DNA from 3 places in the Enterobacter sp. I4 genome. Region 1 is predicted to be linked to each of the others. Evidence: predicted binding sites of a transcription regulator. Region 1 holds the regulator's gene; each other region holds the start of a gene.
The links. The regulator PurR, encoded in region 1, represses purine synthesis genes. The targets are predictions, from matches to a motif close to CANGCAAACGTTTGCNTG.
Positions count from the first base shown of each region.

Region 2: carA (glutamine-hydrolyzing carbamoyl-phosphate synthase small subunit) is a predicted target of PurR. The motif match lies at 6,757-6,774, and genes of this name have one in related genera.
Region 3: cvpA (colicin V production protein) is a predicted target of PurR. The motif match lies at 2,397-2,414, and genes of this name have one in related genera.

Region 1 covers NZ_JALBUO010000001.1:2,493,101-2,503,844, forward strand. The annotation lists gene eptA (phosphoethanolamine transferase EptA) at 102-1,742, shown strand; gene MOQ06_RS11810 (TetR/AcrR family transcriptional regulator) at 1,769-2,368, shown strand; gene MOQ06_RS11815 (alkene reductase) at 2,422-3,519, shown strand; gene gloA (lactoylglutathione lyase) at 3,609-4,016, shown strand; gene rnt (ribonuclease T) at 4,113-4,769, shown strand; gene grxD (monothiol glutaredoxin 4) at 4,814-5,161, opposite strand; gene MOQ06_RS11835 (C40 family peptidase) at 5,500-6,258, shown strand; gene sodB (superoxide dismutase [Fe]) at 6,381-6,962, shown strand; gene MOQ06_RS11845 (MFS transporter) at 7,000-8,166, opposite strand; gene MOQ06_RS11850 (YnhF family membrane protein) at 8,327-8,416, opposite strand; gene purR (HTH-type transcriptional repressor PurR) at 8,714-9,739, shown strand; gene punR (DNA-binding transcriptional activator PunR) at 9,757-10,668, opposite strand.
Region 2 covers NZ_JALBUO010000002.1:431,337-442,080, forward strand. The annotation lists gene MOQ06_RS14315 (autotransporter outer membrane beta-barrel domain-containing protein) at 1-1,725, shown strand, start outside; gene MOQ06_RS14320 (YgdI/YgdR family lipoprotein) at 1,774-2,007, opposite strand; gene carB (carbamoyl-phosphate synthase large subunit) at 2,147-5,371, opposite strand; gene carA (glutamine-hydrolyzing carbamoyl-phosphate synthase small subunit) at 5,390-6,538, opposite strand; gene dapB (4-hydroxy-tetrahydrodipicolinate reductase) at 6,993-7,814, opposite strand; gene MOQ06_RS14340 (LacI family DNA-binding transcriptional regulator) at 7,947-8,954, opposite strand; gene MOQ06_RS14345 (class I mannose-6-phosphate isomerase) at 9,142-10,744, shown strand, end outside.
Region 3 covers NZ_JALBUO010000001.1:1,216,234-1,226,977, forward strand. The annotation lists gene accD (acetyl-CoA carboxylase, carboxyltransferase subunit beta) at 1-192, shown strand, start outside; gene folC (bifunctional tetrahydrofolate synthase/dihydrofolate synthase) at 263-1,531, shown strand; gene dedD (cell division protein DedD) at 1,521-2,216, shown strand; gene cvpA (colicin V production protein) at 2,470-2,958, shown strand; gene purF (amidophosphoribosyltransferase) at 2,992-4,509, shown strand; gene MOQ06_RS05785 (UbiX family flavin prenyltransferase) at 4,599-5,168, shown strand; gene argT (lysine/arginine/ornithine ABC transporter substrate-binding protein ArgT) at 5,459-6,241, shown strand; gene hisJ (histidine ABC transporter substrate-binding protein HisJ) at 6,467-7,249, shown strand; gene MOQ06_RS05800 (histidine ABC transporter permease HisQ) at 7,338-8,024, shown strand; gene MOQ06_RS05805 (ABC transporter permease) at 8,021-8,734, shown strand; gene hisP (histidine ABC transporter ATP-binding protein HisP) at 8,744-9,517, shown strand; gene MOQ06_RS05815 (GNAT family N-acetyltransferase) at 9,602-10,111, opposite strand; gene MOQ06_RS05820 (helix-turn-helix transcriptional regulator) at 10,193-10,453, opposite strand; gene MOQ06_RS05825 (helix-turn-helix transcriptional regulator) at 10,576-10,744, shown strand, end outside.

The sequences.
Region 1 (10,744 bases):
ACCCGCACGCAAGGGGCGGCAGCCACAAATATGACGTTAAGGTTTCGCTAATCTTCCCCTCTTATACTCGCCGCACTGATATAACGAATGGTCTGTTCATCATGTGGTTCACTAAGAAGTTACGCTGTAACGAAACGGTTTTCACCCTGGGCTGCGCGCTGTTCTTCACCGCGTTTAACGCGCTGTTTATACAGCGCAGCTGGGCAATAATTGCGCCAGCGCGCCTGCACGACCTGCTGTTTGCCGCCAGCGTACCGCTGGTGCTGTTCTGCGGCTGGGTAATCGTCTTTAGCGTGCTGAATATACCCTTTATTCGCAAGCCGCTGATGATTGTCCTGACCATGGGATGCGCCGCCGCGACCTATTTTATGTATACCTATGGCGCGGTTATCGATCGGAACATGATGGTGAACGTCTTCGAAACTAACTCTCAGGAGGCCACCGCCCTGGTGACGCCGCAGATGATCGTGTGGCTTGTGCTGGCGGGCCTGGTTCCGTCCATCATCTTAGCCCTGACGCGCATTCGAAGCGGAAAATGGTGGTACGCCCTGCTGATGCGGCTTGCCACCCTGCTCGGCGCGCTGCTGGCCATTATCCTGGTCGCGGCGGTATTTTATAAAGATTACGCTTCGCTGTTCCGCAATAATAAAAGCATCGTCAAAATGGTTACCCCGGCGAACTACGTAAGCGCCGTGGTCAAGTACGGTAAAATGCGCTGGTTCGCAGGCGATCGGACGCTGGTCCGCATTGGTCAGGATGCCCGTAAGGGCGCGCTAATTTCAGGCCAGCAAAAGAAAACCGTGCTGGTTCTCGTGGTGGGCGAAGCCTCCCGCGCCGAAAACTACTCGCTGAATGGTTACCGCCGTGAAACCAACCCGGAGCTTAAAAAGCAGGACGTCATCAACTTCCCCCAAGCCTCCTCCTGCGGCACGGAAACCGCCGTTTCCGTTCCCTGCATGTTCTCCGGTATGACGCGGAAAAAATACGATGCGGACCTGGCGCAACATCAGGAAGGCCTGCTTGACGTGCTTAACCACGCCGGGTTCAACCTGCTGTGGCGCGACAACGACGGCGGATGTAAAGGTGCCTGCGACCGCGTGCCGCATACGGACATGACCCAGTGGAATCTGGACTCGTACTGCAGGGACAAAGTCTGTATCGACGACGTAAACCTCTACCGCCTGGACAAAGTGCTGGATGGTCTGAAGCAGGACACGGTACTGGTGATCCACCTGATGGGAAGCCACGGCCCGGCCTATTACAACCGTTATCCGGACAGTTTCCGCAGGTTTACCCCGACCTGCGACACCAATGAAATTCAGAACTGCGATCATCAGGCGTTGATCAACACCTACGACAACTCAATTCTGTATACCGACAGCGTGGTCAGCAGGACTATCGACGCGCTGAAAGTCCGACAGGCCACCATGAACACGGCGCTGATTTACCTTTCCGATCACGGTGAGTCGCTGGGCGAAAGCGGAATTTATCTGCACGGCACGCCGTATATGCTGGCGCCGGAGCAGCAAACGCATATTCCGTTTATGTTCTGGCTCTCTGCGGATTACGTGAAAAACTTCGGTGTCAACACGGACTGCCTGCGTGACCATGCTGCAAAAGATGCGGTTTCACAGGACAATTTGTTCGCCACCGTTCTGGGGATGATGGATGTTAAATCAACGGTTTATCAACCGCAGCTGGATATTTTGTCGCAGTGCCGTCGCGATGCTGCCTTGCATTAGACCGAACGGTCTATTAGAGTGAAGTCATGAGCAGACATACAGAACACGATACCCGCGAACATTTACTGGCTACCGGCGAGCGCCTTTGCATGCATCGCGGATTTACCGGTATGGGGCTGAGCGAGTTGTTAAAAACCGCGGAAGTCCCTAAGGGATCGTTTTATCACTACTTCCGATCCAAAGAGGCGTTCGGCGTCGCCATGCTGGAGCGGCACTATGCCAGCTACCATCAGCGCCTGGCAACGCACTTCGCCAGCGGTGAAGGTAACTACCGGGATCGGGTTCTGAACTACTATCAGGAGACGCTGACGCAGTTCTGTCAGCAGGGCATCATCAGCGGCTGCCTGACGGTAAAACTGTCTGCCGAAGTGTGCGATCTTTCCGAAGATATGCGCACGGCCATGGATAAAGGTGCCAGCGGCGTTATCGCCCTGCTGGCGCAGGCGCTGGAGAAGGGTCGCGATGAGCAAACCCTCGCCTTCTTCGGCGATCCGTTAACGCAGGCGCAGGTGCTCTACTCACTCTGGTTAGGCGCTAACCTGCAGGCCAAGATTTCTCGCAGCGCCGTGCCGCTCGAAAGCGCGCTGGCACATGTGAAAAGCTGTATTACTGCGTCCGGCGCGTAGCCGGCATTTTTATTTATCCTTTTACTAGTCGACTGGTCTACTCAGGAGCCGTTATGTCCGCTGAAAAGTTATTTACCCCACTGAAAGTCGGTGCCGTTACCGCCCCAAACCGCGTATTTATGGCCCCGCTCACCCGTCTGCGCAGCATCGAGCCGGGCGATATCCCAACACCGTTGATGGGTGAATATTATCGTCAGCGCGCCAGCTCAGGCCTGATCATCTCTGAAGCCACGCAGATTTCTGCCCAGGCAAAAGGCTATGCCGGCGCGCCGGGCCTGCACAGCCCGGAACAAATTGCCGCGTGGAAAAAGATCACCGCGGGCGTACATGCTGAAGAGGGCCGTATTGCGGTACAGCTGTGGCACACTGGCCGTATCTCGCACAGCAGCATCCAGCCCGGCGGCCAGGCTCCGGTTTCTGCCTCTGCCCTGAACGCGAATACCCGTACCTCCCTGCGCGATGAAAACGGGAACGCGATCCGCGTCGATACCACCACCCCGCGCGCGCTGGAGCTGGACGAGATCCCGGGCATCGTGAACGATTTCCGTCAGGCCGTGGCCAATGCCCGTGAAGCCGGTTTCGATCTGGTTGAGCTGCACTCCGCGCACGGTTACCTGCTGCACCAGTTCCTCTCACCATCGTCTAACCAGCGTACCGACCAGTACGGCGGCAGCGTTGAAAACCGCGCGCGCCTGGTGCTTGAAGTGGTGGATGCTGTTTGCAACGAGTGGAGCGCAGACCGCATTGGTATTCGCGTTTCGCCGATCGGCACGTTCCAGAACGTCGACAACGGCCCGAATGAAGAAGCGGACGCGCTGTACCTGATTGAAGAGCTGGCAAAACGCGGCATTGCTTACCTGCACATGTCCGAGCCGGACTGGGCTGGCGGCAAGCCTTATAGCGAAGCCTTCCGCCAGAAGGTGCGCGAGCGCTTCCACGGCGTGATTATCGGCGCGGGTGCCTACACGGCGGAGAAAGCTGAAGATCTGATCGGCAAGGGTCTGATCGATGCCGTAGCCTTTGGCCGCGATTACATTGCTAACCCGGATCTGGTTGCCCGTTTGCAGAAGAAAGCGGAGCTGAACCCGCAGCGCCCTGAAAGTTTCTACGGCGGCGGCGCGGAAGGCTACACCGACTACCCTTCTCTCTAATCCCGCATTGCACATTGATAGCGGCGACATTTCGCCGCTATACTAAAACATCGTTTCTGTTCAAAAAGATAATCCAAACTGAGGAAATTATGCGCCTACTTCACACCATGCTGCGCGTTGGCGACCTGCAACGTTCCATCGATTTTTACACTAACGTTCTGGGCATGAAGCTGCTGCGCACCAGCGAAAACCCGGAATATAAATACTCCCTGGCGTTCGTGGGTTACGGTCCGGAGTCTGATGAAGCCGTCATTGAGCTGACGTACAACTGGGGCGTAGACAGCTACGAGCTGGGTACGGCTTACGGCCATATTGCGCTGGAAGTGGATAACGCGGCCGAAGCCTGCGAACGCATCCGCAGCAGCGGCGGTAACGTCACCCGTGAAGCGGGCCCGGTTAAAGGCGGCACCACCGTGATTGCCTTTGTTGAAGATCCGGACGGTTACAAAATCGAACTGATCGAAGCCAAAGACGCTGGTCGTGGTCTGGGCAACTGATCCCGCAGGGCGCACTATGCGCCCGTTGTTTTGCTGCATCGCCTCTCAAAATTTGCCATAATACGCACTGCTTTTTTCCCCTTGTAAGAGACCCTGATGTCCGATAATGCTCAATTTACCGGTCTGTGCGACCGTTTTCGTGGTTTTTATCCCGTTGTCATTGATGTTGAAACAGCCGGATTTAACGCTAAAACCGATGCGCTGCTTGAGATTGCCGCCATCACGCTGAAGATGGATGAACAGGGCTGGCTTGTACCGGACACCACGCTGCATTTCCACGTTGAACCCTTTGAAGGGGCAAACCTACAGCCGGAGGCGCTGGCCTTTAACGGTATCGATCCGACAAACCCGCTGCGCGGGGCGGTAAGTGAATACGAGGCGCTTCACGCCATTTTCAAAATGGTGCGCAAGGGCATGAAAGAGAGTGACTGTAGCCGCGCCATTATGGTCGCCCACAACGCCACGTTCGATCACAGCTTCACGATGGCCGCTGCGGAACGCGCCTCGCTGAAGCGTAACCCATTCCATCCGTTCGTCACGTTCGACACCGCCGCGCTGAGCGGCCTGGCGCTGGGCCAAACCGTGCTGTCCAAAGCCTGCATCACGGCGGGTATTGCGTTTGACGGCACCCAGGCGCATTCCGCGTTATACGACACCGAGCGTACGGCGGAGCTGTTCTGCGAGATCGTCAACCGCTGGAAGCGTCTGGGCGGCTGGCCCCTGCCGATGGGCGACAGCGAAGAGCAGGCATAAAAAAAGCGACCTCCTGAGGTCGCTTTTTTGTCCGCGCAGAAAACTTATTCTGCGTCCGGCTCTTCGGTTTTATACTTCGCCGCGGTCTCTTTGATCAGCTGCTGCAGTTCGCCGCGCTGATACATTTCAATCAGGATGTCGCATCCGCCAACCAGTTCACCGTCAACCCACAGCTGTGGGAAGGTAGGCCAGTTTGCGTATTTTGGCAGCTCAGCGCGAATGTCCGGGTTTTGCAGGATATCAACGTAAGCAAAACGCTCACCACAGGCAGACAGCGCCTGAACCGCTTGTGCGGAGAAGCCGCAGCTTGGCAGCTTCGGAGAACCTTTCATGTACAGGAGAATTGGGTTTTCAGCGATCTGGCGCTGAATTTTTTCAATAGTGGTGCTCATGTCTTGCTTCCTTTAACTTCTGTTACGGCATCAGTCTGACATTGTAGCGGGTCAGGCCGACATCGGAAAATAACATTTTTGTCACGTCTCATTATTTTATCTGCTATCGCGTAAAGATGCATTGCTAATGTCGTTTATCGCTGCCCGCAGCGCGGATTTGCTCAGGGAGCGAACAATTCTGCTACAGAACGATGAATTTTTTTGCACTTGCTAACGAAACAGCTTTTGAGAATGAAAAATGCTATTAACTTATTCTGATTTTTTGGATTAGAATCGACACGTTTTGTAAATCATACGCGGGTATTATTGATAGCCTGCATTCATCAGGGGACTGCCCAGTGGCGCGGATAACGAAAATCTCGATGACGCTCTGTGCTTTACTGTTTACCACACTCTCATTTGCGCCAGCGGCGAACGCCTCTGAACAGGCGCGACACTCTGCCGTACAAAAAACGCATCTGGCAAAAAACGCAGAAAAAAAGAAAAAAACCACCGGCAAAACCGTTAAAAAGAAATCCACCGCGAAAACGAAGAAGACTGCCTCCACCACATCAAAAACGCTCCGCTCCAGCACGCGCAACACCACCCGCACTGCCGCCAGATCCGCTTCCGAAAAATGCATCGTGCGCAAAGGCCATAAAACCAAATGCACAAAAGTGACGAAGCTGGCCGACGCGCATAAGGTTCGCATGCAGAAGGCGCAAAAAACGGCGATGAATAAGCTGATGGGGCAAATTGGTAAACCGTACCGCTGGGGCGGCACCTCCCCGCGCACCGGTTTTGACTGTAGCGGGCTGGTTTATTATGCCTATAAGGATCTGGTGAAATTCCGCATTCCGCGCACCGCAAACGAAATGTACCATCTGCGCGACGCCGCCCCGGTTAACCGTGGCGAACTGCAAAACGGCGACCTGGTGTTCTTCCGCACCCAGGGACGCGGCACGGCTGACCACGTTGGCGTGTACGTGGGTAACGGTAAGTTCATCCAGTCACCGCGCAGCGGCCGGGACATTCAGATCACCTCTCTCAGCGAAGATTACTGGGTGCGCCACTACGTGGGCGCGCGACGCGTCATGACGCCGAAAACCATCCGCTAAACCCTGCCCTGCCGCATCCGTGGCAGGGTAAGTTCCTCTTTTGCATACCCTTTCAATTTGCTATTCTGTCCATGTTGTCTGTAGGGTTATTGGCAACGTATAAAACTATAAGGAGAGAAGCAATGTCGTTCGAATTACCTGCACTACCGTATGCAAAAGACGCCCTGGCCCCGCACATTTCTGCGGAAACCCTGGAGTACCATTACGGCAAACATCACCAGACCTATGTCACCAACCTGAATAACCTGATCAAGGGCACCGATTTTGAAGGCAAAACGCTGGAAGAGATCGTGCGCAGCTCAGACGGTGGCGTATTCAACAACGCCGCTCAGGTGTGGAACCATACGTTCTACTGGCACTGCCTGGCACCCAATGCTGGCGGAGAGCCAGCCGGCGAGCTGGCCGAAGCCATTAACGCCGCATTCGGCAGCTTCGCCGAGTTCAAGGCGAAGTTTACCGACGCCGCGGTTAAAAACTTCGGCTCCGGCTGGACCTGGCTGGTGAAGGAGGCCGATGGAAAACTGGCTATCGTTTCCACCTCAAATGCAGGCACCCCGCTCACCACCAGCGCAACGCCGCTGATGACCGTGGACGTGTGGGAACACGCTTACTACATCGATTACCGTAACGCGCGTCCTAACTACCTGGAGCACTTCTGGGCACTGGTTAACTGGGAGTTTGTTGCGAAGAACTTCGCCGCGTAAGAGACACGCAGAAGGGGAGACCCTTCTGCGTTTTTGTTTATTCAGCGGTGCACGCTGCTTCAGGCTGTTTGCGACCGGACATCAGCACCAGCAGCAGGCCGAGTGCGGCAATGATTGCGCCCATCACCGGAACGAAGCTGTAGCCCAGCCCCCCGGAAATGACCGCCCCGCCGGCAGCCGCGCCCAGCGCATTGCCGAGGTTAAACGCACCGATATTGACCGAAGAAGAGAGCCCAGGAGCCTCGTGCGCGACGCGCATTACGCGCATCTGCAGCGGCGGTACCACGGCAAAAGTCGCTGCGCCCCACACCACCATGGCAATTGCGGCACCCACTTCGTTACGCGCCAGCCACGGGATCGCAATCATGATCGCAATCAGCAGGGTTAAGAAACCCTTCAGCGTCCCGCTGACGGAGCGGTCCGCCAGCTTCCCGCCAAGATAGTTACCGATGGAGAAGCCCACGCCAATCAGCACCAGCATCGCGGTAATAAATACCGGCGTCGCGTGGGTGATATCGTGCAGCACCGGGGAGATATAGGTGTAGAGCGTAAACATCGCCCCTGCTCCCAGCACCGTGGTGAGCAGCGCAGAAAGCACCTGAGGACGCATCAGCACAGCCAGCTCTTTACGCACTTCCGGACGCTCACCGGCGCTCCCTTTCGGCAGAGAGAAGAACAGCGCCACCATCGCAATTACGCCGAGCGCCGCGGTTGCGAGGAAAGACATACGCCAGCCGATCGTCTCACCCAGCCAGGTGGCTGCGGGCACGCCGCCGATATTGGCGATGGTCAGCCCCATAAACATAGTGGCCACCGCGCTGGCCTGCTTATGTTTTGGCACCACGCTGGCGGCCACAACCGATCCCAGCCCGAAGAACGCGCCGTGGTTAAGGCTGGTCAAAATGCGTGAGAGCATCAGGGTGGTGTAATCCGGTGAAATCGCGGAAAGCACGTTCCCCAGGGTGAAAATCGCCATCAGGAAAATCAGCGCATTGCGGCGCGCGCGGTGCGAAAGCAGCAGCGTCATCAGCGGCGCCCCTACCATCACGCCAACCGCGTAGGCGCTGATTAACATACCGGCCGCAGGGATTGAGACGTCCACGCCCCGGGCTATAACAGGCAATAACCCCATTGGGGAAAACTCAGTGGTGCCAATCCCAAAAGCGCCAATCGCCAGGGCCAGCAGTGGAAAATTGATTTTCATGAATGAACTCCGGAAACCGTGCCATAACGCGACACAGAATTAAGAAGTCAAAAGCATGACATCAATCACAAAAAATGAGAAGTTAACATTTTGGCAAAAGATTTTTGCCGGAGGGGTAACAATCGCACAAAGCGAGGGAGAAAGCTCTCCCCCGTCTGAATCAGTGCAGCGCAGCGGTTAAACCACCCGCAACGATAAGAGCAAGAACAACAATGGTGGTAAACAGCGAAAACTTAAGATCGGTACTCATCAATTTTTCTCCTTTTATTCACCCTACGAAAAGTGAGCCTGCTCATTTTTACACAGTTCAGGTCAAAAATCTTCCAGGATTTAAGCGGATATCCACTTTACCTCTTCCCCTTTTCATCAAGATAGGACAAAATTCCACGCTAAATTTATTAGCGTACCGGCCATTGACCCCCTCCTGACGTCCTGTGTCGTTTTCCCGGCGTGTCGCAACTCAAGATTGCGTAATAAGGGTGAGAGAAGGCAAACGTTTACCTTCAAGTTTTTCAGGAGCTTAGGATATGGTCTGGAGTGACATTTAATGGCAACAATTAAAGACGTAGCAAAACGCGCAAACGTTTCCACTACAACCGTATCACATGTTATTAACAAAACGCGTTTCGTCGCAGAAGAGACGCGTAATGCCGTGTGGGCAGCGATCAAAGAACTGCACTACTCGCCGAGTGCCGTTGCGCGCAGCCTGAAGGTTAATCACACGAAATCGATTGGCCTGCTGGCTACCAGCAGTGAAGCGGCCTACTTTGCTGAAATCATCGAAGCCGTTGAGAAAAACTGCTTCCAGAAAGGCTACACCCTGATTCTGGGCAACGCGTGGAACAACATTGAGAAACAGCGCGCTTACCTGTCGATGATGGCGCAAAAGCGCGTGGACGGCCTGCTGGTGATGTGTTCTGAATACCCTGAGTCGGTCCTTTCCATGCTGGAAGAGTATCGCCACATTCCAATGGTGGTGATGGACTGGGGCGAAGCGCGCGCCGATTTCACCGATTCGGTGATTGATAACGCCTTCGAAGGCGGTTACATGGCGGGTCGTTACCTGGTGGAACGCGGTCACCGCGAAATTGGCGTGATCCCGGGCCCGCTGGAGCGCAACACCGGCGCTGGCCGCCTGGCCGGTTTTATGAAGGCGATGGAAGAAGCGATGATCGTCGTGCCGGAAAACTGGATCGTGCAGGGCGACTTCGAGCCGGAGTCCGGCTACCGCGCCATGCAGCAGATCGTTTCCCAGCAGCATCGCCCTACCGCGGTGTTCTGCGGCGGCGACATCATGGCGATGGGCGCGCTCTGTGCGGCGGACGAGCTGGGCCTGCGCGTGCCGCAGGACATTTCGGTGATCGGCTATGATAACGTGCGCAACGCCCGCTTCTTCACCCCGGCGCTGACCACCATTCACCAGCCGAAAGACTCTCTGGGTGAAACGGCCTTCAATATGCTGATGGACAGGATCGTCAACAAGCGTGAACAGTCCCAGTCCATTGAAGTCCACCCGCGCCTGATTGAACGCCGCTCCGTTGCGGACGGCCCGTTCCGCGACTACCGTCGTTAATCATTTCTCGGGGCCAGCTACGCTGGTCCCCGTAACCACTCCCGGTTCAGCGTTTCGCTGTCTCCCAGATAATCCAGCAGCCAGGCCATCGCGGGCGATACGTCATTTTGCTGCCAGGTCAGACAGCAGGCTGCGTCCGGGAAGGGATTTTCCAGCGTCAGGGCCACCCACTCCCCCGTGTCGATGCGCGGACGCGCAACGTGTACCGGCACCATCCCAACGCACAGCCCCGCGCTCAGGCAGGTGGCTGACGACTCCCAGTCCGGCGCGACTACCCGGCGCTGATTGTCCAGCAGCCAGGTAATGCGCTTGGGCAGCGAACGGGAGGTATCCTCCAGCACCAGCGACGGCCAGTTGCGTAACGTGTCGTCACTCAGCGGCCCCTCCATCGCCGCCAGCGGGTGATCGCGCGCCACGACGCAAGTCCAGCTCAGCATGCCCATGTCGCGAAACGCATAGCGCCCGCCAACCGGGATGGCCTGCGTGGCGCCTATCGCCATCTCTGCCCGGCCGTCCGCCAGCGCATCCCAGACCCCGTTGAACACTTCCTGCGAAACGCGCAGCTCAACGTCGGAAAAATGGCGATAAAAATCGACGATCATCTGCCGGGTACGCTCCGGCTTAACGATGTTATCCACCGCAATGGAAAGGTGTCCGCGCCAGCCGTTAGCGATCTGCTGGCACTGCTCGCGGGTGATCTGCATTTTTTTGATAACAGACCGCCCTTCTTTCAAAAACCACGCCCCGGCGGGCGTCAGTTCAACGTCGCGATGGCGCCGCTCGAACAGCGGGACCGCGAGCCACTCTTCCAGCTGCCGCACCGTATAGCTGATTGCCGAGGGAACGCGGTGCAGCTCCTGCGCGGCACCGGTAAAGCTGCCGTTACGGGCCACGGCATCGACCACTTCAAGGGAATAATCTGACCACATTTTCTGCCTGCAAAATTTTTGAATGCACTCGCCAAATATTAGCGTTTCACAAGCCGCTTTGCACTCCCTACACTCT
Region 2 (10,744 bases), on a different contig from region 1:
GGAGATACGGTCCTGCACGGCGGCACCACGCTGGTCTCCGCCGGAGCAACGCTCGGCGTCAAAGGCAGCAACGCTACCGTCACCGTGGAAAACGGTGCAACCTTTGCCACCGCAGGCGAAGTTAACAACAACGTCGCCGTTCTTACCGGCGGTACGCTGGCAGCGTGGAATGCGATTGCGGGTAACACGACGCTAAGGGATGCCGGAGTTGATACGGTGAACGGCAACGTGACGAACGGCGGCACGCTGCTGCTCAGCGCGGCCGATCGTAGCGTTGGCAATGATTTCACGATTAACGGCGACTACACCGGTTCTGACGGCAGCCAGATTGTGATGAACAGCACTCTGGGTGAAGATGATGCGCCAACCGACCACCTCACCATTACCGGCAGCAGCTTCGGTCAGTCCGGCGTACGCATTACCAATATTGGTGGCGCAGGCGCGCAAACCGTTAACGGTATGGAAATTGTAAGCGTAGGCGGCAGTTCCGAAGCCCAGCTGACGCTGGCAGCACCGGTTGTTGCCGGCGCGTATGAATACAATCTTTATCAGCACGACGACGGCAACTGGTACCTGGAATCAAAGGCGACACCTTCTGATGAGCCTTCCGACGGCGGCGATAATACCGATGACGGCGGAAATACTGATGATGGCGGCAACGCTGATGGCGGCGGCAATACCGACGATGGTGGAAACACAGACGGCGGTGGCAATACCGATGATGGAGGTAATGCTGACGGTGGCGGCAATGCAGATGGCGACAATACCGACAACGGCGGCAGCAATACCCCGGAAGTGATGGCGCCTGAAGTAGGGGCTTACTTAGGCAACTACCTCGCCGCACAAAGCATGTTCCTGCATAAGCGCGACGATCGCGACCAGCTTACCTTCCGCAATGAAGACGATCTGAACACCTGGATGTACGTTAAGGGTCGCTATCACGAGAACGATGCCGGTGGCGACAAAGTCAGCTACGACACTACGACCACCGTTCTGCAAGTCGGCAGCGATTTCCTGAGCAAGCCAATGGATAGCGGTATCCTGCATGCCGGCGGCATGTTCGGTGCAGGCCAGGCGAAGACCCACTCGGATGCGAAACACAACGTGCGTGACGCACAGGGTAAGGTCGATGGCTTCAACGTTGGGCTCTACGCCACCTGGCAGGAAGATCAGAAGTTACGTCTGGGCAGCTACATTGATACCTGGGCCGCCTACAGCTGGTACAACAACAAAGTGACCAGCAACCGCAATGATGAAGACTACAACAGCGAAGGTTTTGCCGCGTCTGTTGAGGTCGGCCACGCGTGGGTTATCCCGTCTGAAAACGAACGTACCTGGAAGATCGAGCCGCAGGCGCAGGTGATCTACAGCTATCTCGATCAGGAAAATCACACCGATCGCGACGGCGTACGCGTAACCACGCTGGACAATGACAGCGTCTTTGGTCGTCTGGGTGTGAAATCCAGCTACTTCCAGCAGAAGGACGTTAAGGCGTGGCAGCCATACGTGGCGGTTAACTGGCTGAAAGGTGCGGGTCAGAACGACCTTGCGTTTAACGACGAGACCGTCAGCAACGATACGCCGGAAGATCGCGGTCAGTTAGAGCTGGGCGTCACCGGCAACCTGAACGAAACGACGACCATCTCCCTGCGCGCCAGCGGCGAGTGGGGTGAAAACAGCTACGCCGCTTACGGCGGTCATATCCTGTTAAACCACCGCTGGTAATCTGTCAGCATGAAGCAAAAAAGCAGTGGCTTTCGCCACTGCTTTTTTTTAGTTATCCAGCTCACCCATGGATTTAACCTGGTCACGGTTAATCTGCTCAGTTTGGCCCGTTTCGGCGTTTTTGTACGACACCAGACCGGTATCGTCATCCACCTGCGGCTTCCCGTCAGTGACAATGGTTTTACCATCGGTAGTTTTGACGGCCTGATTGGACGAACAGCCCGCTACGGTGAACATTGCAGTGGCAGCCAGAACGGAAGCGATCAGTAGTTTATTTTGCATGGTGTTTTCCCCTGCTCTCAGTTGAATTTCGTTATCGACCTAACCATTTTAGGCTAACTGACTGAAAGCGGATGAAAAACCAGAAGGTTCCGAAGATGGAAACAGAGCCCGGCAACCGAACGGTGCCGGGCAATTTGTCTTACTTGTTAATCTGGGCGTGCATTTCCTGCACCGAAATGACCTTCTCGGTGGCATCCGCATTCAGCGCCATGGCCGTTGCGAAACCGCCGTTCAGGGTGGTGTCGTAATGCACTTTGTACTGCAGCGCGCTGCGGCGAATCAGCTTGGAGTCTTCAATCGCCTGGCGGCCGGCGGTGGTGTTGATGATGTAGGTGTATTCGCCATTCTTGATGCGGTCCTGAATGTGCGGACGACCTTCATGCACCTTGTTCACCAGACGCGGGTTGATCCCCGCTTCGCCCAGCACAATCGCCGTACCGTGGGTTGCATCCAGCTCGAAGCCCTGTTTCAGCAGCTTGGCGGCCAGGTCAACCACGCGCTCTTTATCGCCTTCGCGAACGGAGAGCAGCGCACGGCCCGATTTTCTCATGGTGGAGCTACTGCCCAGCTGCGCCTTGGCGAACGCTTCTGCAAAGGTACGGCCTACGCCCATCACTTCCCCGGTAGAGCGCATTTCTGGCCCCAGCAGCGGGTCAACGCCCGGGAATTTGTTGAACGGCAGCACCACTTCTTTCACCGAGTAGTACGGCGGGATGATTTCTTTAGTCACGCCCTGCTGAGCCAGCGTCTGGCCCGCCATCACGCGCGCCGCCACCTTGGCCAGCGGAATGCCGGTTGCTTTGGAGACGAACGGAACGGTACGCGCCGCGCGCGGGTTCACTTCGATCAGGTAGACTTCGTTGTCTTTCACCGCAAACTGGACATTCATCAGGCCGCGTACCTGCAGCTCAAAGGCCAGCTTCTGCACCTGCTGGCGCATCACGTCCTGAATTTCCTGGCTCAGGGTGTACGCTGGCAGAGAACATGCAGAGTCACCGGAGTGAACGCCCGCCTGCTCGATATGTTCCATGATGCCGCCAATCAGCACCATTTCGCCGTCGCAGATGGCGTCAACGTCCACTTCAACCGCGTCGTCGAGGAAACGGTCAAGCAGCACCGGCGCATCGTTGGAGACGCTTACCGCCGTCTGGAAGTAGCGGCGCAGGTCGGCCTCGTCATAGACAATTTCCATCGCCCGGCCGCCCAGCACGTAGGATGGACGTACCACCAGCGGGTAACCAATCTCTTTCGCCTTCTCAACGGCCATTTCAATGGCCGTTACGGTGGCGTTCGCCGGCTGCTTCAGCTTCAGACGGTCAACCGCCTGCTGGAAACGCTCGCGGTCTTCCGCACGGTCAATGGCATCCGGGCTGGTGCCGATAACCGGCACGCCTGCCGCTTCCAGCGCGCGCGCCAGCTTCAGCGGAGTCTGGCCGCCGTACTGCACGATAACGCCTTTCGGCTTCTCGATGCGCACGATTTCCAGCACGTCTTCCAGGGTTACCGGCTCAAAGTAGAGGCGGTCAGACGTGTCGTAATCGGTAGACACGGTTTCCGGGTTACAGTTGACCATAATGGTCTCGTAACCGTCTTCGCGCAGCGCCAGCGAGGCGTGTACGCAGCAGTAGTCGAACTCAATGCCCTGGCCAATACGGTTTGGACCGCCGCCCAGTACCATAATCTTGTCGCGGTCGACGGAAGGGTTCGCCTCGCACTCTTCTTCATAGGTGGAGTACATGTAGGCGGTGTCGGTGGAGAACTCAGCCGCACAGGTATCCACGCGCTTGTAAACCGGGTGCAGGTCATACTGGTCGCGCAGCTTGCGGATTTCCGCTTCACGCACGCCCGCCAGCTTAGCCAGACGCGCGTCGGCGAAGCCTTTACGCTTCAGCACGCGCAGGAAGTCAGCGTCCAGGCCGTTGATGCCCAGCTCCGCGACTTTCTCTTCCAGACGCACCAGCTCTTCAATCTGCACCAGGAACCAGCGGTCGATGTTGGTCAGGTTGAATACGCCGTCGACGGACAGACCCGCGCGGAAGGCATCGGCGATGTACCAGATACGCTCTGCGCCCGCGTCTTTCAGCTCGCGGCGAATTTTGGTCAGCGCTTCCGGGTCGTCCAGGCTGACTTTCGGATCGAAGCCGGTCGCGCCCACTTCGAGGCCGCGCAGCGCTTTCTGCAGGGATTCCTGCTGCGTGCGGCCAATCGCCATTACTTCACCCACGGACTTCATCTGGGTGGTCAGACGGTCGTTCGCGCCTGCGAACTTCTCGAAGTTGAAGCGTGGAATTTTGGTCACAACGTAGTCGATGGACGGTTCGAAGGACGCAGGCGTGCGGCCACCGGTGATGTCGTTCATCAGCTCGTCGAGGGTGTAACCGACCGCCAGTTTCGCCGCCACTTTCGCAATCGGGAAGCCGGTCGCTTTAGAGGCCAGCGCGGAGGAGCGGGACACGCGCGGGTTCATTTCGATAACAATCAGACGGCCGGTTTTCGGGTTCACCGAGAACTGCACGTTAGAGCCACCGGTTTCTACGCCGATTTCACGCAGTACCGCCATCGAGGCGTTACGCATGATTTGATACTCTTTGTCGGTCAGCGTTTGCGCTGGCGCAACGGTGATGGAGTCGCCGGTGTGGATACCCATCGCATCGAAGTTTTCGATGGAGCAGACGATGATGCAGTTGTCGTTTTTATCACGCACCACCTCCATCTCGTACTCTTTCCAGCCAATCAGCGATTCATCAATCAGCAGCTCTTTGGTTGGGGAGAGATCCAGCCCGCGCTCGCAAATCTCTTCGAACTCTTCGCGGTTGTAGGCGATACCGCCGCCGGTGCCGCCCATGGTAAAGGAAGGACGGATGATGCACGGATAGCCAACTTCAGCCGCAACGGCCAGCGCTTCTTCCATGTTGTGCGCGATGCCGGAACGCGCGGTGTCGAGGCCGATTTTTTTCATCGCCACGTCGAAGCGGCGGCGGTCTTCTGCTTTATCAATCGCGTCGGCGGTTGCACCAATCATGGTCACGCCGAACTCTTCCAGCACGCCCTGACGCTCCAGCTCCAGCGCACAGTTCAGCGCCGTCTGGCCGCCCATGGTCGGCAGCACCGCGTCCGGACGCTCTTTCTCAATGATTTTACGCACCACTTCCCAGTGAATTGGCTCGATGTAGGTCGCATCGGCCATTTCCGGGTCGGTCATGATGGTCGCCGGGTTAGAGTTGACCAGGATAACGCGGTAACCCTCTTCACGCAGGGCTTTACAAGCCTGCGCGCCGGAGTAGTCAAATTCACAGGCCTGGCCGATGACAATTGGGCCAGCGCCAAGGATCAGGATGCTTTTTATGTCTGTACGTTTTGGCATGGTCTTTTCGGCTCCTGATTATTTAGCAGTCTTACGGTATTGCTCGATAAGTTCGATAAAGTGATCGAACAGCGGCGCGGCGTCGTGCGGGCCCGGGCTGGCTTCCGGGTGGCCCTGGAAGCTGAACGCTGGCTTATCGGTACGATGAATACCCTGCAGGGTGCCATCGAACAGCGATTTGTGCGTTACGCGCAGGGTAGCCGGCATTGACGCTTCGTCTACGGCGAAACCGTGGTTCTGCGCGGTAATCATCACCGTGTTGTTGTCGATATCTTTAACCGGGTGGTTGCCACCGTGGTGGCCGAACTTCATCTTGAGGGTATTCGCACCGCTCGCCAGCGCCAGTAGCTGATGGCCGAGGCAGATGCCGAATACCGGAATATCGGTTTCGAGGAAGGACTTGATGGCGGCGATTGCGTAATCGCACGGCGCCGGATCGCCAGGACCGTTTGAGAGGAAAATGCCGTCCGGGTTCATCTTCAGCACGTCTTCAGCGGACGTTTGCGCCGGCACCACCGTCAGGCGGCAGCCGCGGTCAACCAGCATGCGCAGGATGTTGCGCTTGGCACCGAAATCGTAGGCCACCACGTGGAACGGCAGCTCGCTCTCTTTTTTCGCTTCCGGCAGGTCGCCTTCCAGCGTCCAGCTCCCCTGCGTCCAGCTGTAGGCTTCCGCCGTGGTCACTTCTTTCGCCAGATCCATGCCGTTCAGGCCAGGGAAGGCTTTCGCTTTTTCCAGCGCCAGCGTCGCATCGAGGTTATCACCCGCGATGATGCAGCCGTTCTGGGCACCCTTCTCGCGCAGCAGACGCGTTAACTTACGGGTATCAATATCGGCAATCGCCACGATGTTATGGCGCTTCAGCCAGGAAGAGAGATCTTCGGTATTGCGGAAGTTGCTGGCAATCAGCGGCAGGTCGCGAATGACCAGACCCTGCGCGTGTACCTGAGAAGATTCGTCGTCAGCAGCATTGGTGCCGACATTGCCGATATGAGGATAAGTAAGAGTAACGATTTGGCGAGAATAGGAAGGATCAGTGAGGATTTCTTGATAACCGGTCATTGAAGTATTGAAAACGACTTCCCCAACCGCCGAACCCGTTGCCCCTATGGCCCGACCGATAAACTGGGTTCCGTCTTCCAGAACCAATAGCGCTGACTTAATCAAAACACCCTCCAGAGAATATTCACTCACTTTATTTGCATATTAATTCATAACCGCGTCATGAATCAATGCAAATGTGTTGCCAGCGGATTTTTGGCAAACGGCGGCATTCTGGGGATTTGCCGGGTAAAAGTCAACTCAAAACGGCTTTTTTGCTTATTCTTTTGCAGCCCTGGCTGCTGAAATACGTTTTAACGGACAAAAAGATCATGCAAATCATTCTGGAAAACGCTTGCGCGGCAGGTTTAATGAGATTTTTGAAATGAGAGCATTAAAAAGTGGACCAGATGGTCAAAATTTACATTCATTTCACACAAAAGGGAGGGAAGATTGAAGCTTATAGCAATCATGTGATTTATTTCATACCAAAATGGTAAAATAAGAGGGCAATAAATTATTGCCCTATGCAATCAACATATTACGACTGCAATAACCACATCACGATGGGTAATAACGCTTACAAATTATTGAGATCGAGGACATCTCGCATATCAAAAAGACCGTTTCCTTTTGATTTCAGCCACAAAGCGGAGCGAACCGCACCGTTGGCAAACGTCATGCGGCTGGAGGCTTTATGGGTGATCTCCACGCGCTCGCCAATATCGGCGAACATCGCCGTATGTTCGCCGACGATATCCCCGGCACGCACGGTAGCAAAACCAATTGTACCCGGCACGCGTTCACCGGTATGGCCTTCACGGGTGTAAACCGCGCACGCTTTCAAATCTTTATCCATGGCATGAGCAATCGCTTCGCCCATCGCCAGCGCCGTGCCCGAAGGGGCATCAACTTTATGACGGTGATGCGCTTCAATAATCTCAATGTCGGTATAGTCGCCCATCACCTTCGCCGCTTTCTCCAGCAGCTTCAGCATGACGTTAACGCCTACGCTAAAGTTCGCGGCGAAGACGATCGCAATCTCGTGTGACGCATCCTGAATGGCCTGTTTACCGGCGTCGTCGAAGCCCGTGGTGCCGATGACCATGCCTTTACCGTGCTGCCGACAAAATGCCAGATGCGCCAGCGTGCCTTCCGGACGGGTAAAATCGATAAACACATCAAAATCATCCTTCACCGCGTCAAGGCTGCTCTGAACGGTTACGCCCGTCCTGCCCGTGCCGGCCAGCTCACCCGCATCGGCACCCAGCAGGGATGAACCTTCACGCTCCAGCGCCGCGCCCAGCGCCACGCCGTCCATCTGTAGTGCCGCCTGAATCAGCTGGCGGCCCATACGTCCACCCGCGCCCGCAATGGCGACGCGGATCTGTGCATCATGCATAGTTATTCTCTTACGTTAAAATGATGTAAACCGTTTTCAGATTAACCAGCCTTCGCAAAGGGTGCCACTGAAAACGCCAATAATTAGAATTTAATGATAAACAGGGAGAGATATCAGTGAAAGACATGATCGTCAGCGAAAACCGCATGATTCCCGCACCACCAGCGCGGGCGGCAGGATGATCCGCTTAGCGGGCTCGTCATTCCCCTGTATGCGGCTGTACAGTAACTCCCCCGCTTTACGACCAATCTCTTTAGCCGCCACCGATACGGTGGTCAGTGCCGGCTGCACCAGAGCCGCTTCGGTAATATCATCGAAGCCGACCAGCGCGAAATCATGACCCGGTTCACGGCCCATCTTACGTAAGCTTTGCATCACCCCGAGGGCCACAATATCCTGATAGCAGATCGCAGCGCCGATCTTCGGATGCTCAAGCAGTAACGCCTCCGCTACGCGCGCGCCGTCGCTCTGGCTGGCCTGCGACGTCCTGATCCAGGCAGGATTTGGGGTCACGCCGTATTCCAGCAGCTTGCTGGTAAAGCCACCGATACGCTGGGCCCGCGAACCCGAGTTTTGGCTCCCCCCGATAAACGCAATGTTCCGATGCCCCATTCTGAGCAGATGCTCTGTCGCCATCTGCGTGCCTAAAAAGTTGTCCGTGCCGACAAAATCAAAATCCGCATCGTTCAGTGGACGAACGACCATAATAGCCGGAATATTGCGCCGCTTAAGCCCGTCAAAAAATGCCTGTGGCGTTTCGCGAGCGGCACAAAGCACCATGCCGCCCACATTGTTGCGCATCAGCGAATCAACAAACTTTTGCTGTCGCTCTGCGGACTCCTCGCTGTTGGCCAGAAAAAGCATCAGCTCGTGACGCTCCATTTCATGACTTAGCCCTGCCGTCATCTCTCCGTAAAAAGGGTTGGTGATATCGTGCAACAGCAGTCCGACCTGATTACTTCTGCGGTTACGCAAATTGGCCGCCGTCTGGTTATAGACATAGCCCGTCTCATCCAGCGCCTTTAGCACGCGCTCGCGCGTATTTTGCGAAATACGGCCTTTATTACACAGCACCATTGAGACCGTTGCCGTTGATACGCCAGCGCGCTTCGCGACGTCTGCAAGTGTAATTCCCGTCATGCTGTCTCCTTCCGTTTCACTCAAGATTAATCGAATAACCTATTTTTTGCATTTTTCCCTGTGAGTCTCTTCACATTAACGCTACCGATCGGAATCGCATTGCCGTTTATGGCGGGTTAATCGCGTTAACCACTCTTCTCAAATCAGGTTAATCGAATAACCTTAGATAACGATTATGGAGGACAAGATGACCACCTACGACAAATTCCCCACGGTGACGATCCACGGCTATGACGACAGCGTCTGGCAAGGCTGGGAGGCGATTGCCCGTATCATTGAGGCAAAAATTCACCAGCACGGCCGCACGGTACTGGTAATTGAGTGCTACCCGGGCGTTCGTATGGCCGAGCTTGAAGACAATTTGCTGCCGCGGCTACGCCCGTCGCTGACGATTAATGCCGAACAGGCGCGGCAGGACGAGCAGGCCATCCATGAGATGATTGCGCGGAACCTCACCGACGATCGCGTCTTTGGCGTGCTCTCCTGCCACCATCTCGCTGAATTTTTTGACGCCGCGCGTCTGGAGGCACAGCAAACCCAGGTGAGCCAGGGTGCTGAAGGGCCGATCGTGATTTACGGCCCCGGAGCATCGCTTATTCACCCCGGCGACGTGCTGGTATACGCCGATCTTCCCCGCTGGGAGATCCAGCAGCGCATGCGCAGCGGCGAGCTGGGAAACTGGGGGGCAGCGAATCAGCAAGAGGATATGCTTCGTCGCTACAAGCGGGCTTTTTTTGTCGAGTGGCGAGTCTTCGACCGTCACAAAACGCCGCTGCTCGGGCGCGCCGATTTTTTACTGGATACAACACAGGCAAGCCAGCCCGCGATGGTTACCGGCGAGGCCCTTCGCGCCGGGCTTAAGCAGACCACCACCCAGCCTTTTCGCGTAGTGCCCTTTTTCGATCCCGGCGTCTGGGGCGGCCAGTGGATGAAACAGCAATTCGATCTCGATCCCTCTGCACCCAATTACGCATGGTGTTTTGACTGCGTGCCCGAGGAGAACAGCCTGTTACTGCGTTTTGGGGCAGTGCGGATCGAGATCCCCTCTCAGGATCTGGTCTTGCTTGAGCCGCGCGCTCTGCTGGGCGAGAAAGTTCACGCGCGTTTCGGCGCGGAGTTCCCGATCCGTTTTGATTTCCTCGATACCATGGGTGGCCAGAACCTGAGTTTCCAGGTCCATCCTATTACCGAGTACATCCAGCAGCAGTTTGGAATGCACTATACCCAGGATGAGAGCTATTACATTCTGGAAGCCGGGCCCGATGCCGTGGTCTATCTTGGCACCAAAACGGCTACCGATCCGCAGGCGATGATGGAGGATCTCAGGCGTGCAGCGCGTGGCGAAAAACCTTTTGATGACGCCCGGTTCGTTAACCGGATCCCGGCGAAAAAACACGACCACTTCCTGATCCCCGCCGGCACGGTGCACTGCTCCGGTGCGGGTACCATGGTGCTGGAAATTAGCGCTACGCCATATATCTTCACCTTCAAACTGTGGGACTGGGGCCGTCTGGGGATGGATGGCCTGCCGCGCCCGGTCCACCTGGAACATGGCGAGAAGGTCATCGACTGGCAGCGCGACACGCAGTGGGTTCATCAACATCTGGTGAATCAGCTTGAGCCCATCGCGGAAGGAAAGCGCTGGCGCGAGGAGCGCACCGGCCTGCACGAGCGTGAATTTATCGAAACGCGCCGCCACTGGTTTAGCGAGCCCGTTGTGCATCACACCCGGGGCGGCGTAAATGTGCTGAATCTGGTAGAGGGTGACGAAGCGATAGTCGACAGCCCTA
Region 3 (10,744 bases), 1.3 Mb from region 1:
GAGAAACTGCCGCCGGGCTTCCAGCGCAGTGAGTTCCTCATTGAGAAAGGCGCTATCGACATGATCGTCCGCCGCCCGGAAATGCGCCTTAAACTGGCAAGCGTCCTGGCGAAGCTGATGAATCTGCCGTCGCCGAGCCCGGACGAGCCGCGCGAGGGCGTGGTGGTACCGGATCAGGAACCCGAGGCCTGATAACTGAAAAGGGCAGGGCCGGTTGGCGCTGCCCTTTTGCTTTCTAAACCGCTTATGACAACCGGGCATCATGGAAAATAAACGCATTCCTCAAGCCACGTCGCCCCTGGCCGCGTGGCTTTCTTATCTGGAAAACCTGCACAGTAAAACCATCGACATGGGCCTTGAGCGCGTAAGCCAGGTTGCCGCGCGTCTCGACGTGCAGAAACCCGCGCCTTTCGTGTTTACCGTTGCCGGCACTAACGGTAAAGGGACCACCTGCCGCACCCTGGAATCTGTCCTGATGGCGGCGGGTTACAGGGTTGGCGTATACAGCTCTCCGCATCTGGTGCGCTATACCGAGCGCGTGCGGGTGCAGAACGCCGAGCTTGCGGAATCGGCCCATACGGCGTCGTTTGCCGCTATCGAAGCCGCGCGCGGGGATACCTCATTAACCTATTTTGAGTACGGTACCCTGTCGGCGCTGTGGCTGTTTAAGCAGGCGCAGCTGGACGTGGTAATTCTGGAAGTCGGGCTGGGCGGGCGTCTGGATGCCACCAATATGGTGGATGCGGATGTTGCCGTCGTCACCAGCATCGCGCTGGACCACACCGACTGGCTGGGCCCCGACCGTGAAAGCATCGGACGTGAAAAGGCCGGTATTTTCCGGGCGAATAAGCCTGCCGTGGTCGGCGAGCCGGACATGCCCCACACTATCGCTGACGTGGCGAGAGAGAAGGGCGCTCAGCTGCTGCGTCGTGGCGTGGACTGGCACTATGAGGTTCAGGACCAAAGCTGGCGCTTTAGCGATGCACGGGGCGTGCTGGATAACCTGCCGCTGCCGCAGGTACCGCAGCCCAACGCGGCGACCGCGCTGGCGGCACTGCGTGCCAGCGGGTTAACGGTGAGCGAGCAGGCGATCCGTGACGGCATCAGCAACGCGCTGCTGCCGGGGCGTTTTCAGATTGTGAGTGAGTCACCGCGTCTGATTCTGGATGTTGCGCATAACCCGCATGCCGCGGCGTACCTCGCAGGCCGTCTCAAATCCTTACCAAAAACCGGGCGCGTGCTGGCGGTTATCGGTATGCTTCATGATAAAGATATCGGCGGTACGCTGGCCTGCATGGAGAGTGTGGTCGATAGCTGGTATTGTGCACCTCTGGAAGGGCCGCGTGGTGCGACTGCCGAACAGTTGATGGAACATCTCGGCAAAGGCGAAATCTACAGCAGTGTGGTTTCGGCCTGGCGCGCCGCGATGGCGGAGGCTAAACCAGAAGATACCGTGCTGGTGTGTGGATCGTTCCACACGGTGGCACATGTCATGGAAGTGATGGAGGCGGGGAGAACCGGTGGCGAGTAAGTTTCAGAACCGTTTAACAGGAACCATTGTGCTGGTCGCGCTCGGGGTGATTATTCTACCCGGGCTGCTCGACGGGCAGAAAAAGCATTACCAGGATGAATTTGCGGCCATTCCGCTAGTACCTAAACCGGGCGACCGCGACGAGCCCGACATGCTGCCAGCGGCAACGCAGGCGCTGCCTGCCCAGCCGCCTGAAGGCGCAGCGGAAGAGGTGCGTGCAGGCGATGCCGCAGCGCCATCCCTTGACCCGTCGCGTCTGGCTGCGAACAATAACGTTGAAATCGATCCCATACCGGCAGAGCAGCCTAAGCCGGTTGAAAAACCGAAGCCGGTAGAGAAAACGCAGCCTAAACCGCAGCGTGATAAAGCGGCCGAACAGCTGGCTGCGGCATCAGAAGCGCCGCCACCGGCAAAACAGGCCCAGCAGGAGGCAGCCCCGACGGGTAAAGCCTACGTGGTACAGCTGGGTGCGTTGAAGAATGCCGACAAGGTCAATGAGATCGTGAGTAAGCTGCGCGGCGCGGGATACCGCGTTTATACTTCACCAACCACGCCGGTGCAGGGTAAAATTACCCGCATCCTCGTGGGGCCGGATGCGTCCAAAGATAAGCTGAAAGGATCGCTTGGCGAACTGAAGCAGATCTCCGGGCTGAGCGGTGTGGTGATGAACTACAGCGCGAACTGATAAGGTTTCCCTCACCCCGGCCCTCTCCCCAAAGGGGAGAGGGTGCAAATAATTCCCTCTCCCCTTTGGGGAGAGGGCTAGGGTGAGGGGGATAAAGCAGACGTCCACAGAGACGTCAGGCGGAGGGGCGTTGAACATTTTTTCAGCGCCTTTTTTATTTACGCGCGGGAAGGAAATCCCTACGCAAACGTTTTCTTTTTCTGTTAGAATGCGCCCCGAACTGGATGACAGGGCGTTAAATCGTGGGACATATATGGTCTGGATTGATTACGCCATCATTGCGGTGATTGGTTTTTCCTGTCTGGTTAGCCTGATCCGTGGCTTTGTTCGTGAAGCGTTATCGCTGGTAACCTGGGGTTGTGCTTTCTTTGTTGCCAGTCATTACTACACTTACCTGTCTGTCTGGTTCACGGGCTTTGAAGATGAACTGGTCCGAAACGGAATCGCCATCGCGGTGCTGTTTATCGCGACGCTGATTGTCGGCGCTATTGTTAATTTCGTGATAGGTCAGCTGGTCGAGAAAACCGGTCTGTCCGGAACGGACAGGGTGCTCGGCATCTGTTTTGGCGCATTGCGAGGCGTGCTGATTGTGGCCGCGATCCTGTTCTTCCTGGATACCTTTACCGGGTTCTCCAAAAGCGAAGACTGGCAGAAGTCGCAGCTTATTCCGGAGTTCAGCTTCATCATCAGATGGTTCTTTGACTATCTGCAAAGCTCGTCGAGTTTCTTGCCCAGGGCGTAAGCTCTGAGATGTGGCTTAACGAGGAAAAGACGAATGTGCGGTATTGTCGGTATCGCCGGTTTCATGCCGGTAAACCAGTCGATTTATGACGCGTTAACGGTGCTTCAGCACCGTGGGCAGGATGCTGCGGGTATCATCACCATTGATGCAAACAACTGCTTCCGTTTACGCAAGGCGAACGGCCTGGTAAACGATGTGTTTGAAGCCCGCCATATGCAGCGTCTGCAAGGTAATATGGGGATCGGTCACGTTCGTTATCCTACTGCTGGCAGTTCCAGCGCCTCCGAGGCTCAGCCTTTTTACGTTAACTCCCCGTATGGCATCACGCTTGCCCACAACGGCAACCTGACCAACGCTCACGAGCTGCGTAAAAAGCTGTTTGAAGAGAAACGTCGCCACATTAACACCACGTCTGATTCTGAGATCCTGCTCAATATCTTTGCCAGCGAGCTGGATAACTTCCGTCACTATCCGCTGGAAGCCGATAACATCTTTGCCGCCGTTGCTGCGACTAACCGCCTGATCCGCGGCGCGTACGCCTGCGTGGCGATGATTATCGGCCACGGCATGGTGGCCTTCCGCGATCCAAACGGGATTCGCCCGCTGGTGCTCGGCAAGCGCGAGCTCGGCGATGGCCGTACCGAGTACATGGTTGCCTCCGAAAGCGTGGCGCTGGATACGCTGGGCTTCGAATTTCTGCGTGACGTTGCGCCGGGCGAAGCGGTTTACATCACCGAGAAGGGCCAGCTGTTCACACGCCAGTGCGCCGACAGCCCGGTCAGCAACCCGTGCCTGTTTGAATACGTTTACTTCGCGCGTCCTGACTCGTTCATCGACAAGATCTCCGTTTACAGCGCCCGCGTGAACATGGGCACGAAGCTGGGTGAGAAGATTGCCCGCGAGTGGGACGATCTCGATATCGACGTCGTCATTCCTATCCCGGAAACCTCCTGCGACATCGCGCTGGAGATCGCCCGCATTCTGGACAAGCCGTACCGTCAGGGCTTTGTGAAGAACCGCTACGTTGGCCGCACCTTTATCATGCCGGGCCAGCAGCTGCGCCGTAAATCCGTGCGCCGCAAGCTGAACGCCAACCGTGCCGAGTTCCGCGATAAGAACGTGCTGCTGGTGGATGACTCCATCGTGCGTGGCACTACGTCCGAGCAGATTATCGAGATGGCGCGTGAGGCCGGGGCGAAGAAGGTGTATCTCGCCTCTGCGGCACCGGAAATCCGCTTCCCGAACGTGTACGGCATCGATATGCCTACCGCCACCGAGCTGATTGCTCACGGCCGCGAAGTGGACGAAATTCGTCAGATCATCGGGGCCGACGGCCTGATTTTCCAGGATCTGAACGATCTTATCGACGCGGTGCGCGCCGAGAACCCGGATATTCAGCAGTTCGAATGCTCCGTGTTTAACGGGATCTACGTGACCAAAGACGTTGACCAGCAGTATCTCGATTACCTGGATTCGCTGCGTAACGACGACGCGAAAGCCGTCCAGCTGCAAAACGATCTCGAAAGCTTAGAGATGCACAACGAAGGTTGATGCTAACGCAGGTGAGGGCGTTCGCCCTCACTTGCAACTCCCCGTAAAATCCTGCACAGTCTGCCCTGAAATCAGCAAGGGCGAAAATCATGAAACGACTCATTGTAGGGATCAGCGGTGCCAGCGGCGCCATTTATGGCGTCCGGCTGTTACAGGTGCTGCGTGACGTTGCCGACGTGGAAACCCATCTGGTGATGAGCCAGGCGGCGCGCCAGACCCTCTCTCTTGAAACCGACCTTTCGCTGCGCGACGTTCAGGCCCTGGCTGACGTTGTCCACGATGCGCGCGATATCGCTGCCAGCATCTCTTCGGGCTCGTTTAAAACCGCAGGTATGGTCATTTTGCCCTGTTCCATTAAAACCCTTTCCGGGATTGTGAACAGCTATACCGACACGCTGGTGACGCGCGCGGCAGACGTGGTGCTGAAGGAGCGTCGCCCTCTGGTTCTTTGCGTGCGGGAAACCCCGCTGCACCTGGGGCATCTGCGCCTGATGACGCAGGCGGCCGAACTGGGCGCCGTGATTATGCCGCCGGTCCCGGCGTTCTACCATCGCCCGCAAACGCTGGATGACGTCATTAATCAGACCGTTAATCGCGTGCTGGATCAGTTCGATATCGACCTGCCGGAAGATCTCTTTACCCGCTGGCACGGGGCGTGAAGGAATGCACCGACAGGGTGCATGAAAAGTTGTTTTGCCCTGTTACAGGGCAAAACTGCAACCGCGATCATATCCTCGACATTTAATTCGCTTTTTCCCTTTTTCTCTTTCCGGTTCGTTCGGCAGACCTGCTATCTTTCACCATTAAGGCAGTATCGCAACGTTTTATTAACATATTTAACGTCGTAGTTTTAGCCCGACGGCAATGTGGCATAAGACCTGCAAGAGCAGCCTGCAACACAACACACAACGCAAACCATAATAAAATCACGGTTCTTGAGGGTAAATGTATGAAGAAGACGGTTCTGGCTCTGTCTTTGCTCGTGGGCTTGAGTGCGGCAGCAGGTAGCTATGCAGCGCTTCCACAGACGGTTCGTATCGGTACGGACGCAACCTACGCGCCATTCTCTTCGAAGGATGCGAAAGGCGATTTCGTTGGGTTTGATATCGACCTGGGAAATGAGATGTGCAAGCGCATGGAAGTGAAATGCACGTGGGTGGGCAGTGACTTTGACGCGCTGATCCCATCGCTGAAAGCCAAGAAAATTGATGCGATTATCTCTTCACTCTCCATCACGGAAAAACGTCAGCAGGAGATCGCCTTCTCCGATAAGCTCTACGCGGCCGATTCACGTCTGATTGCCGCGAAAGGCTCACCGATCCAGCCGACCATCGACTCCCTGAAAGGCAAGCATGTTGGCGTGCTTCAGGGGTCGACTCAGGAAGGCTACGCAAATGCCAACTGGCGCGAGAAGGGCGTTGATGTGGTCGCCTATCAGAACCAGGATCTGATCTACTCTGACCTGGCGGCGGGCCGTCTGGACGCGGCGTTCCAGGATGAGGTTGCCGCAAGCGAAGGCTTCCTGAAGCAGCCTGCGGGGAAAGAGTACGCCTTTGCCGGCCCGTCCGTGAAGGATAAAAAATACTTTGGTGATGGCACAGGTATTGGCCTGCGTAAAGATGATACCGAGCTGAAAGCCGCCTTCGACAAAGCTTTCTCCGAGCTGCGTAAAGACGGAACCTACGACAAACTGGCGAAGAAATATTTCGATTTTAACGTCTACGGTGACTAACGCCCGACGGCAATGCTCTGTTTTGGTGCATTGCGGGTGCTGATGATCCAATATGGTGCAGCTGGTGCACCGTATTGGATCGCTTCGTGCATAGTTAAGCATTTAAAATGCAAAAATTCCCGCCCGGCGGCATTAATCTTTGCCTGAATGAGGGGATTAATGGCACATTAACGTCACCCCGTGGTCGTAAAAATCTCGTATTAAGACAGTTTGTTGAGGACAGATATGAAAAAACTGGTGTTGTCACTTTCTCTGGTACTGGCCTTTTCCAGCGCCACCGCGGCATTCGCAGCAATCCCGCAGAAAATTCGTATTGGTACTGACCCCACCTATGCGCCTTTCGAATCCAAGAATGCGAAGGGTGAACTGGTCGGTTTTGACATCGATCTGGCTAACGAGCTGTGCAAACGCATTAAAGCGCAATGTACCTACGTTGAAAACCCGCTTGACGCGCTGATCCCGTCTCTGAAAGCGAAAAAAATCGACGTGATCATGTCCTCCCTCTCTATTACGGAAAAACGCCAGCAGGAGATTGCCTTCACCGACAAACTCTATGCGGCCGATTCACGTCTGGTTGTGGCGAAATCTTCCGACATTCAGCCATCTATCGACTCGCTGAAGGGCAAACGCGTGGGCGTACTGCAGGGCACCACCCAGGAAACCTACGGCAATGAGCACTGGGCGCCGAAAGGGATCGAAATCGTCTCCTATCAGGGCCAGGAAAATATCTACGCTGACCTGACGGCAGGCCGTATCGATGCGGCGTTCCAGGACGAAGTCGCGGCGAGCGAAGGCTTCCTGAAACAGCCGGTGGGTAAAGGTTACAAGTTCGGCGGTCCGTCCATTAAGGATGAAAAACTGTTCGGCGTCGGCACCGGTATGGGCCTGCGTAAAGAAGACAATGAACTGCGTGAAGCCCTGAACAAAGCGTTTGCCGAGATGCGCGCGGACGGCACCTACGACAAGCTGGCGAAAAAGTACTTCGATTTTAATGTTTACGGCGGCTAATCGCCCCGTCTGATAACGTGCGGCCCCTCCCGCTGCGGGAGGGGAAAAGACACGGTTCCACCACTCACGAGACGACAGGGCAGGCGGTATGCTGTACGGATTTTCTGGCGTTATTTTACAGGGCGCGCTTGTCACCCTTGAGCTGGCTATCAGCTCCGTGGTGCTGGCGGTGCTGATAGGCCTGGCGGGCGCGGGGGCAAAGTTATCGGCCAACAGACCGCTGGCGCTGATATTTGAAGGCTATACCACGCTGATTCGCGGCGTTCCTGACCTGGTGCTGATGCTGCTGATCTTTTACGGGCTGCAAATTGCGCTTAACGGCGTGACGGATGCCGTCGGCATGGATCAGATCGATATCGATCCGATGGTGGCCGGCATCATTACCCTGGGCTTTATCTACGGCGCATACTTCACTGAAACCTTCCGCGGCGCGTACATGGCCGTCCCGAAAGGGCACATTGAAGCGGCGACCGCCTACGGTTTTACCTCTTCACAAACGTTCCGTCGGATCATGTTCCCGGCCATGATGCGCTACGCGCTGCCGGGCATCGGTAACAACTGGCAGGTTATTCTCAAGGCGACGGCGCTGGTCTCCCTGCTGGGTCTGGAAGATGTGGTGAAGGCCACGCAGCTGGCGGGTAAGAGCACCTGGGAACCGTTCTACTTTGCGGTGGTCTGCGGCGTGATTTATCTGGTCTTTACAACCGTCTCCAATGGTGTGCTGCTTCTGCTCGAACGTCGCTACTCCGTGGGTGTGAAGAGGGCTGACCTGTGATTGAGATTATTCAGGAGTACTGGAAATCCCTGCTGTGGACGGACGGCTACCGCTTCACGGGCGTGGCGATCACGCTGTGGCTGCTGATTTCCTCGGTAGTAATGGGCGGCATTCTGGCGGTGTTTTTGGCCATTGGCCGCGTGTCGAACAATAAATTTATCCAGTTCCCGATCTGGCTGTTTACCTACGTGTTTCGCGGCACGCCGCTGTACGTGCAGCTGCTGGTGTTCTATTCGGGAATGTACACGCTGGAGATCGTGAAAGGCACCGAGATGCTGAACGCGTTCTTCCGCAGCGGTCTGAACTGTACGGTGCTGGCGTTAACGCTCAACACCTGCGCCTATACCACCGAGATCTTCGCCGGGGCCATCCGTTCCGTGCCGCACGGTGAGATCGAGGCGGCGCGCGCGTACGGTTTCTCCTCCGTGAAGCTTTACCGCTGCATTATTCTGCCTTCGGCGCTGCGAATCGCGCTGCCGGCATACAGCAACGAGGTGATTTTGATGCTGCATTCGACGGCACTGGCGTTTACCGCCACGGTACCGGATCTGTTAAAAATCGCCCGCGATATTAACTCCGCGACCTACCAGCCGTTTACCGCGTTTGGCATTGCGGCGGTGCTCTATTTGATCATTTCTTACGTCCTGATCAGCCTGTTCCGTAAGGCTGAAAAACGCTGGTTGCAGCATATAAAACCGTCGACGCACTGAGAATTTATGATGGCTGAGAACAAATTAAACGTAATTGATTTGCACAAGCGCTACGGCGAACATGAAGTGCTGAAAGGGGTGTCGCTGGAAGCTAACGCGGGCGACGTGATCAGTATTATCGGTTCATCAGGTTCGGGTAAAAGTACCTTCCTGCGCTGCATCAACTTCCTCGAAAAACCGAGCGAAGGTTCGATTGTGGTGAGCGGACAGAACATTAATATGGTCCGTGATAAAGACGGCCAGCTTAAAGTGGCGGATAAAAACCAGCTGCGCCTGCTGCGTACGCGCCTGACGATGGTGTTCCAGCACTTCAACCTCTGGAGCCACATGACGGTGCTGGAGAACGTGATGGAAGCGCCGGTTCAGGTGCTCGGCTTAAGCAAGCAGGAGGCCCGCGAGCGTGCGGTGAAATACCTGGCGAAAGTGGGTATCGACGAGCGTCAGCAGATCAAGTACCCGGTGCACCTGTCAGGTGGTCAGCAGCAGCGCGTCTCCATTGCCCGCGCGCTGGCGATGGAGCCGGAAGTTCTGCTGTTTGACGAACCGACCTCCGCGCTGGACCCGGAACTTGTTGGCGAGGTGCTGCGCATCATGCAGAAGCTGGCTGAAGAGGGCAAAACGATGGTGGTGGTGACGCATGAGATGGGCTTCGCCCGTAACGTTTCTAACCACGTTATCTTTCTGCATCAGGGCAAGATTGAGGAGCAGGGGCATCCTGATGAGGTGCTGGCGAACCCGCAAAGCCCGCGCTTGCAGCAGTTCCTGAAGGGATCTCTTAAATAAAGAGGGCATCAGACGGCGGTGCAGTTTAATCGCCCGGTGGCGCTTCGCTTACCGGGCCGACAAAAACCGTAGGCCGCCACGCATTCAGGGCGCACCACGCTCCAGCCGATACACCCAGTCATCATACCGCACCCCGTTAATCTCGTATGCCTTCTCCAGCACCTGCGTGCGCACAAAACCGGCTTTCTCCAGCACGCGTACCGAACCGCCGTTATCCGCCAGTACATACGCATTAATCGCCTTCACGCCGATCGCGTTAAAGGCGTAATCACATACCGCGCGCAGCGCCTCGCTGGCAATACCTTTTCCCTGCGCGGCAGGCACTACGGTATAGCCAATATCCGCCTCTTCACGGTTCGCCGCGCTGATTTGCAGCCCGATATCCCCGAGCGGCGTATCGTCATTATGCAGACGGATCACGAAGACATGCTCCGCCATCAGGCGTGCGGCAAATACTCGGCGCGTCTCTTTTTCCGGCGTGATAGCAGCCATGTAGCGCATGACGGTGGGATCTTCACGCAGTGAGCGGAAGAACGCCCAGTCAGAGGGTTCGAAAGGGGTGAGATGAAGCCGGGGAGTGGTGATGGTTGCCATTGTTACGCCATTCCGATGGATCAGGCTTATTACCTTAACACCGGAATGGAACTGGCGAACAGAATGGATTTTTGTGATGGGCTAGCGTTTGGTTCTCATGAGCTTCGAACGATCGACATAGTTGCCATATTGATCGTAATAGCGACTGGGCCAGATAGATGCCGCATCTCTTTCTAGCGCCTCCGCGATGATCTGTTCCCCCTTGGGCCACGGCCTGGAGAGCGCGTTTGCAAGCGTAGAAGAACTTAAACCTGCCTGGCGTGAAAGAGCTGCAAGTGACAGCTTACGCTTATGGAGCATGGCGATAATATCCGCTGGGTGCATATCCTGATCTCTGTTCATACATTTTCCTTTATATATGATTTTGTTCAAATTGTAGATATGAATACTAAGTAATACTTAGTGCATTTTCAATAACGGGATACCAGAATCATGACTCTACTTCCAGATTTTGAAGAGTCATCATGCTTCCCCATCGACTTAAAGCAGCTCGACTGAAAGCCGGACTATCACAGCAGAAACTTGGGATCCTCGCGGGCATTGATGAGGCGACGGCAAGCGCACGCATGAACCAGTATGAGAAGGGGATCCACACGCCTGACTTTGCGCTGGCGTGTAAATTGGCGGAAGTAT